DNA from 2 places in the Halomonas sp. H10-59 genome. Region 1 is predicted to be linked to the other one. Evidence: riboswitches for the same ligand, from Rfam matches in the RefSeq annotation. Region 1 holds a riboswitch; the other holds the start of a gene.
What was found. A riboswitch is a leader RNA that binds a small molecule or an ion and turns the genes downstream of it on or off. The one in region 1 is predicted to bind thiamine pyrophosphate.
Positions count from the first base shown of each region.

Region 1 (4,646 bases):
CTCTTCTTCGCAAACCAGATCATTAATTTTCTTTACGTTACCTACCCTCTTGTTTTGTTTTCCGAAAATCTCAGCGCCAAACTTTGTCCTCAGAGAAGAAAAAAAATGATTCATCACAAAATCGACACCGTGGGGGTTAACACTTCGTTGATTGGGTTCGAAAAACACCCCCTTGAAAACCGGGCTGTTGATTATTTCATACGAAGGAAAATAATCCACATAATTACAACCTCTAGAAATCTGCCCAGCCACGGCACGCAACACTGACTTGGATTCCATTGTAGCGACGATCACGTTGTTCCTGGAGTTTGTCGCTACCAAAGGAACAGGGGAAACTGTCAATATAAAGCGTAACTCAGGATTCTCATGACGCATTATTTCTATGGCATCTCGCAGATCATTCATCACAGAGGGATACATCTGATTCTTGAACGCATGGATACCTTTCAGGTAGGTCCCTGCTGAAGTCCCGGGACACATCGGATACTCGTAGCCGTATTCCGAATTGAACCAGCTTTCAGTCAACCCTAAGGTGAAGACAAAGAAGTCTGATGAGAAGATGCATTCCCTAAACGCTTTTATTGTCTCCTCTTGAGAGAGTATTAACTCTTCTTTACTACAGAAACCCTCTGGTTCCACCACGGGGCGAAAGGGATCATAGAACCGTCCGTTCTTTTCCCAAATCTCCTCAGGCGGCTCTTTTATCCCTGTTGCCCACTCTACCCACTGCTTCAACAATGAGGTGGTGTATATATTCCCGGTTCTGGCCGAAAAAATATTGTAATTGTATTTTTTTGCATTTTCCTGCGAGAGCCCCTTGGGTGGAGTTTCTGTCGAGACCCAGTTAAACCCTCTGCTATCAAGAGCATTTCCAATATGTTGCGCAAAGCAGGAACCGAAGGTAACCACCCTACTATCCTTTGTGATCTTGAACTTTGGAGACCACAAATTGGATATGTCAAAAATCGACTTTTCGGATACAGCTTTTTTCCAGAAGGCACGGTCTGGAAGTGTCGAATATGGATTCATATTAATCACCTCAAATATAAGATATAATATCGGTCGTGAACAAACAAAATTGATAACGTCTATCTTAAATCACCCATTGCCACGACGAATAGGAATGTTTACGCCAACACTGGCATCTCGTCTTCCTTTCTAAAATATTTGCATAAAAAAAGATAGGCGAAATATTTGTCTATTGTGTTGAGAAACGAGCACTGACAACGGCCCCGGAGCCCTTCATAAAACCTTTCCCATGCACCATTTCCCTGACCCACGGGTGGTTCAAAAGAGAGCAAAACAAGCATTTTTAGCTTCCATGAAAACTCGGCGAACCAATGCTTCCAATAAAACGGGACCAACACACCTGTCACTTTCTTCCCTTCTTCACAAAGGAGTCGTCAAGCGCACAACGAATGTCAGAATCTAGAGTGAAAAACGTACTTTTTTCACTCTAGATTCTCTCACATCTTCTCTATCAGGCAGCCGCAAAACACGCAAACACAATCCAGAGAACATCCAAGAAAAACCACGCAAATATCCCTTTAAACAACAACAAAATCGTCGAAACTTTGTCGAATTGATCAATCAGGACTCTACTTCGCCACATTTCCTCAATCGGATAAAATGCATTCTCAACCATGCGGAAACTTCTCCAGATATCTCGGCAGTTGCACTCTCGCGATATCGTGGGAACCTCCTCCCCCCAGCGGCGTATCTACTGATCGGGATCGGTTCTTGCCAAGCCGAGGTGGACTCCCTTCGAGGTCATGCTAGACTCGATTCAGACTCGCTTGACGGGGTGCCGGTGAATCCGGCTGAGATGGCGCAGGGCCAGGGTGACGAATCACCGGCCGCCAGCGCCGATCCCGTGGAACCTGATCCGGGTGCGGTGTGGCTTCACACCTTGAACCGGCGTAGGGAATCAGGCGGTGGTGTCTGCCCCTGCGCGCGCACCTCCCTCCTTTCTCGTCGCCGTGTCCTTGGCCGCCGCCCTCCGGATCCGCACCAACCGGAGGCAACATGGGCTACCGCTTTACCGATCTTGTCGACGCCTGCCGCGATGACTGGCACGCCTACATCGAACACGACTTCGTGCTCGCCCTTGGCCGTGGTGAACTGGCCGACGCCAGCTTCCGTCACTACCTCAAGCAGGACTATCTGTTTCTACTGCAGTTCTCCCGGGCCTACGCCCTGGCGGCCTACAAGAGCCACAGCCTCGACGAGCTGCGCGGCGCCTTCGACGGCATGAAGACCATTCTCGACGTGGAACTCGGCCTGCATCTCGCCTTCTGCCGCGACTGGGGCATCGGCGAGGCCGAACTCGCTGAGCTGCCCGAAGCCCGCGCCACCCTGGCCTATACCCGCTACGTGCTGGACGCCGGCAGCCGCGGCGACCTCCTGGACCTGCACGTGGCGCTGGCCCCCTGCATGGTCGGCTACGCCGATATCGCGAGAACGCTCAACGCCCGCCCGGACACCCTGCGCGGTGCAGACAATCCCTTCGACGCCTGGATCGCCATGTACGAAAGCGACGACTTCCAGGCCGCCGCGCGCCAGGAGCATGCCTGGCTCGACGATCAGCTTGGCCAGGTATCCGGCGAGCGCTTTGCACGACTGTCACGGATATTCGCCGACGCGACACGACTCGAGATCGACTTCTGGCAGATGGGGCTCGATCTAAGCGACTAACACAATCAGCACCACGCTTGACGGGGGGCCGCCAGAGGCGGCTGAGATCATGCAGCGCATGGGACCCGTTGAACCTGATCTGGGGGTAACCCCGATGCCATGGCATCGCGGTGAGGACCAGCGTAGGGATCAAGCGCTCACGGCCCAGGCCACGACGCCCCCTCCTTCCTCACGCGATGCACACAACAACGCCAGCACCCAGTGCCGTGAGAAGGACAAGCCAATGCCGCTCGATCAACCCGTTTCCGCAAACAAACCCCGCCATAGCGCGCACTTCCTGGCCGAGACCGCCCAGGTCGACCAGGCCGCAGTTACGCCCCTGCCGGGTTCGCGCAAGGTCTATGTAAAGGGCTCCCGCGACGACCTGCGGGTGCCGTTTCGCGAGATTTCGCTGTCAGCGACCCGCACCTCCGGGGCCGACGAGGCCAATCCGCCGCTCTTGGTCTACGACACCTCCGGCCCCTACACCGATCCCCAGGTCGAGGTCGACCTGCGTCACGGGCTTGCCGAATTGCGCCGGCCCTGGATCGAGGAGCGCGACGACACCGAATGGCTCGATGGACCGACCTCGGACTACGGTCGCCGGCGTGCCAACGACCCGACACTCGCCCCGCTGCGTTTCGAACTGACCCGCACGCCGCGCCGCGCACGTCGTGGCGCCGACGGCAGCGCCGGCAATGTCACCCAGCTGCACTACGCCCGCCGCGGCATCATCACCCCGGAGATGGAGTTCATCGCCATCCGCGAGAACCAGCGTCGACAGGCCCTGGCCGATGACTATCGAGGCAGCGATGAGGTCGAGCGCATCCTTGGCCACCAGCATCACGGGCAGGGCTTCGGCGCCCGTCTGCCAGAGGAGATCACCCCCGAGTTCGTGCGCCAGGAAGTCGCCGCCGGGCGCGCCATCATCCCCGCCAACATCAACCACCCGGAAGCCGAGCCGATGATCATCGGGCGCAACTTCCTGGTGAAGATCAATGGCAATCTGGGCAACTCGGCGGTGACCTCCTCCATCGAGCAAGAGGTCGAGAAGATGACCTGGGGCATCCGCTGGGGCGCCGACACCATCATGGATCTGTCCACTGGCCAGAACATCCACGAAACCCGCGAGTGGATCATCCGCAACTCGCCGGTACCGATCGGCACCGTGCCGCTCTATCAGGCGCTGGAGAAGGTCAAGGGCGTGGCCGAGGACCTCACCTGGGAGGTGTTCCGCGACACCCTGATCGAGCAGGCCGAACAGGGCGTGGACTACTTCACCATCCACGCAGGCGTGCTGCTGCGCTACGTGCCGCTGACCGCCAACCGGGTCACCGGCATCGTCTCCCGCGGTGGCTCGATCATGGCCAAGTGGTGCCTTTACCATCACCAGGAAAGCTTCCTCTACACCCACTTCGAGGAAATCTGCGAGATCTGCAAGCAGTACGACGTGGCCTTCTCGCTGGGCGATGGCCTGCGTCCGGGCTCGGTGGCCGACGCCAACGACGAGGCCCAGATGGCGGAGCTCAAGACCCTGGGTGAGCTGACCCATATCGCCTGGAAGCACGACGTCCAGGTGATGATCGAAGGCCCCGGCCACGTGCCCATGCACCTGGTCAAGGAAAACATGGACAAGCAGCTCGAGTACTGCGACGAGGCGCCCTTCTATACCCTTGGGCCACTGGTGACCGATATCGCCCCGGGCTACGACCACATCACCTCGGGCATCGGAGCGGCGATGATCGGCTGGTACGGCTGCGCCATGCTGTGCTACGTCACCCCCAAGGAACACCTGGGCCTGCCCGACAAGGACGACGTCAAGACCGGCATCATCACCTACAAGATTGCCGCCCACGCCGCCGACCTGGCCAAGGGGCATCCCGGCGCCCAGCGCCGCGACAACGCCCTGTCCAAGGCGCGTTTCGAGTTCCGCTGGGAGGACCAGTTCAACCTGGGCCTCGACCCTGACACCG
Region 1 is NZ_CP098828.1:1,296,411-1,301,056, reverse strand. It holds gene NFG57_RS05825 (GSCFA domain-containing protein) at 1-1,029, opposite strand, end outside; TPP riboswitch at 1,791-1,944, shown strand; gene tenA (thiaminase II) at 2,026-2,694, shown strand; TPP riboswitch at 2,706-2,840, shown strand; gene thiC (phosphomethylpyrimidine synthase ThiC) at 2,918-4,646, shown strand, end outside.

Region 2 (4,646 bases), 190 kb from region 1:
GGCACCCCGGAGCGTATCGCCGACGAGATGCAGCGCTGGGTCGAGCAGGGCGGGGCGGACGGCTTTAACCTGATGCCGCCGTCGCTGCCGGACAGCATCGAGGACGTGGTCGAACAAGTGGTACCGGAACTGCAGCGCCGCGGGCTGTTTCGACGCGAGTACCAGGGCCGCACCCTGCGCGACCACCTGGGGCTGGCGCGTCCCGGGCGCTGATGAGCCGGAACTGCCAGGGCCCTTGATCGCCAGGCCTTGAAACGACAACAGCGGGACGCGTCAGCACGTCCCGCTGTTTCTTGTCACACCTTGCCAGGCTGTCAGCGTGGCGGTGTCAGCTCTGGAAACGCCGCACCAGACTGCCCATGCGGGTGAAGTCATAGTCCTGGCGGGATGGCAGCAATTTCATTAGCACCAGCGAGACCAGCACCGGCACGAAGGCCGCCAGCAGGAAGGATTCCAGCAGGGTGGCGGTACCGCCGCTGGGAGACGGGAACATCGCCAGTCCGGCGACTAGGCCCGCAGCGGTGCTGAGGACCGCGTTGCGCCCGTCGTAGCGGCGATTGAACAGACCGAAGAACACCGGGAAGGCCGCCGCCGAGCACAGCAGGTCCGCCAACAGGAACAGATAGAGCACGCTGTAGCCCTGGGCTGCCACCCAGGTCACCGGCACCGCTGCGGCGACGATCAGCCAGCGTGCCAGGCGCATCAGGGTGGCTTCGCTGGCCTGGGGCAGCAGCCGGTGCATGTCGACGGCGATGATGCTGGAGGTGGCGTTGACGGTAGTGTCGGCGCTGCTCATCACCAGGGCCAGACCCAGCGGAATCAAGGCCAGGGCGAACCACAGCGGCACCTCGGACAGCAGCACGCTGAACAGCGCCACCGAACCGTCTCCCTCGAGCCCGAGGCCGACGAAGGCCAGGCCGAACAGGCCCATCAGCACGATCACCGGGAAGTTGAACAGCCCTGCGATCCAGAAGCCCCGCCGCAGCACCTTGCTGTCCCGGGCGGCGTAGATGCGCTGCCAGGTGCCCTGGTAGAACAGGCCGGTCAGCATCACCGCGATAAAGAACGTCAGACCGGCACGCAGGCCACCGGCATCGGTGACATCCAGCAACTGGGGCGCACGCTCCTGCAGGCCCTCGAGCGTCGGCGCGACGCCGCCGGCGGCCTGCCAGCCGAACACCAGCAGCAGCGCCAGCAACGGCAGGATCACCAGCATCTGTACCTTGTCGGTGAAGATGGTGGTGCGCAGGCCGCCGTAGAAGGTGTAAAGCAGGGTCGCGATCATCACCACGCAGGCGGTCAGCCACAGCGGGATCGGCGCCAGCAGGGTGACCATATGGGCGATTGCGGTGAGGCCTGCCGCCAGCGAGATGAACAGATAGAACAGCATGATCGTCAGGGTGAAGGCGTACATGGTGCGCCCGTAGCGATGGATCACGAACTCGGTGAGGCCGTGGCCTTCGGGGATCAGCTCACGCATGCGTCGTCCCAGCGGGATCATCACCAGGCGCGGGACCATGGAACCCAGCGCATAGCCCAGTACCGCGCTGATGCCGCCCCAGGTGGCCGCCTGGGCGGGGCCGAACAGGATCCAGGTGCCCAGGGTGGTGGCCACCAGGGTCAACACCGTGGCGCGGGTGTTCTGGCTGTTGCGAGCCGAGATGTAGTCATCCAGGCCGCCCTGACGACGTCGGGCGTAGATCAGGCCGGGGATGGCAAAGATGGCGGCGCATAGCAAAAGCCACAGCGCCGTCCAGGTGGGATCGAGCATCATCGAAAGAAGACCTCTTTCTTGTCGTTGTCCGCAGGGACCGGTGGACAGGCGGGACGAGCGGCGGACAGGAAGAAAGAGGAGATAGCGCAACCATCCTTCCCTTCGCCGGCATGACCCGGATCAGGTTCAAAGGGTTACCGCGTGATGCGGAATCTCAGCCGTCAGGCTCCCCCAGGAATGCGCACAGCGTAGGACCGCCTCCGATGGCTGTCAATTGGCGCTTTGGCCGCAGCGACGGGGCGTCAGACGGTGGGCGAGGTGCGCAGGCTGTGCCAGCCATCGTAAAGCCAGTTCGCCGCCCGGCGTGGATCGATGTCAGCCATCGCCAGATAGCCATGACAGCAGGCCTCGCGGCTCGCTCGCGCAATGGTCGAGGCGTCGGTGGCGTCCATCACCAGGGTGCGTCGGTGCCCGCCGCCGCCGTGCAGGAAGGGGGCCGCGGGCGCGCGCTGGAACTCGACGCCTGCCGGCAGGGGCGCTGTCGAGTGATGCGTGTCGGGGTAGTCCGGGGCGCACAGGATGACCTCGAAGCCGAGCCGTTGTCCCTGGCGCGCCAGGTCGGCATTGACCGGGGAGTGGCCGGTCAGCACCAGACGCAAGGCCGGCTGGATCAGCACCTCGACGACGTCGTCGCCGATCTGGACCAGCGGACTGGTTGGCGTGGGTCGCTGCAGGTTCATGGACGTACTGCCCAGGCTGACGCGGCGAATCAGCGATGGCTGGCCGGCGAGCGTTGCATGGATGACCTCCAGGTGCACCAGGATGTCGCTGCTCGGTGACAGGCGCTCGACCAGACAGGGGGTACCGTCGTTGGCGTTGTTGTCGATATTGACCAGGCAGGCGCCGCCGTCCCGGGTCTGGGTCAGCAAGATGGGCTGTCCGGCGTACCCGGGGCCATCGGCATCGCTGGTGACGCTCAGGTGGGGGAAGGCGGGAGCAGGGGTGTCCAGGCGCGTGCACAGCCAACTGGTATCCCCGCGATTGGCCAGCGTCAGGGCGTGTTCGATGGCGACAAGGTCCTGGTGGATCATGGGCAGCTCCCGCGGCGGTGTCGGCGACGCCAGCATAACGTGGAAGCGGGCAAGCGAAATAATCCGGCATCTATAAGCATCTTTTCATAGTCTAGAGAAGACGGCACGCGTGCCGCCAGGGTATTGACCTGCTGCCGGTCCAGGGCAGGGCTTACGCAAGGAGTTGTCCTCATGGAGCGTTTTGCCTGGGTGGAAGAGGCATTGGTGTCGTCCGGAACGGTGCTGGTACGCCTGACGCCGGAGTTGCAGGTGCACGACGTGGTCGGTGATGCCGTGCGCGTGCTGGGCGAGCCTGGAGAGGTCTGGATCGGGCGGGGGCTGGCAGAGCTGCCTGGCGAGGCCGCGGCGGTCGCCGAAGCCTGGGTCTCCCGGGGTGCCGTTCACGCTGCCAAGCCTTCGATGCCGCTGGAATTGGGCGATGGTAGCTGCTGTCGCCTGGCCGATGGTGGGCTGGTGCTGCGACTGTCGGCTCGGCAGAAGGCAAGCCGCGGTGTCATCGCGCGGATGGCCGACCACCTGCCGGTGATGGTGGCCTACGTCGACCGCGACTTCTGCTTCCGTTTCAACAATCGTGCCTACCTCGACTTCATCGGCCAGCCTGCCGAGGCGCTGATGGGGCAGCCGGTGTCTTCGGTGCTCGATGCAGACTCCTACGCCAAGATCCGGCCACGTTTCGACCTGGCGCTGGCGGGGCAGGAGGTCAGCTACGAGGATTCCCTGGTGCTCCAGGACGGTCGCCAGATCTACTTCAAGGTCCACTATCTGCCGGACGTGGTGGAAGATGAAGTGATGGGCTTCTACGCCATCATCCAGGACGTCTCCGAGTATCGCTCGATGATCCAGTTGTTACGGGATGTCCATACCGGGGTAAATCGCACCGATATCGGAGTATCAGAGATCGTCGACATGCTGCTGCGTGACGCCTTGAGCTACCTGAGGCTGGATATCGCGCTTGTCAGTCAGGTCGAGGGGGAGCGTTACACGGTGCGCTGGGCGGCCTCGGATAATGCGCCAGTAGGGGCCGGCGACAGCTTTGCACTGGGTGACACCTACTGTCGGCTGACCCTCGACGCCGATGACGTCTTCCATACCCACCGCGCCGGGCAGGACGAGCGAGTCAAGGGCCACCCCTGCTACGAGAACTTTCAGCTGGAGACCTATATCGGTGCACCGCTGCGGATCCAGGGCAAGGTCTGGGGGACGCTGAACTTCTCCAGTCCGTCGGCGCGGCGGCACGCCTTCAGCGAGGTCGACATCGAGTTGGTCCGACTACTGGTCGGGGCCGTCGAACGTGTCATTTCCAACGAGATGGAGGTCGAGCGTATTCGCCTCGAACGTGATCAGCTGGAAGACCAGGCGATGACCGATGCCTTGACCGGACTCCCCAATCGAAGCCAGCTGGATCGCCACGTCACCCGCCTGATCGAGGAATGCGACAGTGGCGGGATGGTGTTCTCGCTGGCCGCGGTCGATATCGACTTCTTCAAGCAGGTCAATGATGGTTTCGGTCACGCGGCCGGTGACCAGGTGCTCACCTGGCTGGCGCAAACAGTAGCCAACTGCCTGCGTGATGGCGATCTGGTGGCGCGCACCGGCGGCGAGGAATTCGTGGTGGTCATGCGGCGCACCGCCTTGCCCGAGGCGATCAAGGCGGCCGAGCGGGTGCGTCGCGCGGTGGAAGGGGGGGGAATCACCCTGTCGGATGGACAGGCGATTCGCATCACCATCAGCATCGGCGTCAGCCAGTATCGCAAGGGGGAGGGGTTTGCACCGCTGTTCGAGCGCGCCGACCGGCGCCTGTACAGCGCCAAGCGCAGTGGTCGCAACCGCGTGTGCGCCGC
Region 2 is NZ_CP098828.1:1,481,603-1,486,248, forward strand. It holds gene NFG57_RS06630 (LLM class flavin-dependent oxidoreductase) at 1-213, shown strand, start outside; gene NFG57_RS06635 (sodium:solute symporter family protein) at 329-1,774, opposite strand; TPP riboswitch at 1,855-1,957, opposite strand; gene NFG57_RS06640 (hypothetical protein) at 2,017-2,805, opposite strand; gene NFG57_RS06645 (diguanylate cyclase) at 2,977-4,646, shown strand, end outside.
Region 2: linked by a shared signal. The riboswitch ahead of NFG57_RS06635 (sodium:solute symporter family protein) and the one ahead of thiC (phosphomethylpyrimidine synthase ThiC) in region 1 are both predicted to bind thiamine pyrophosphate.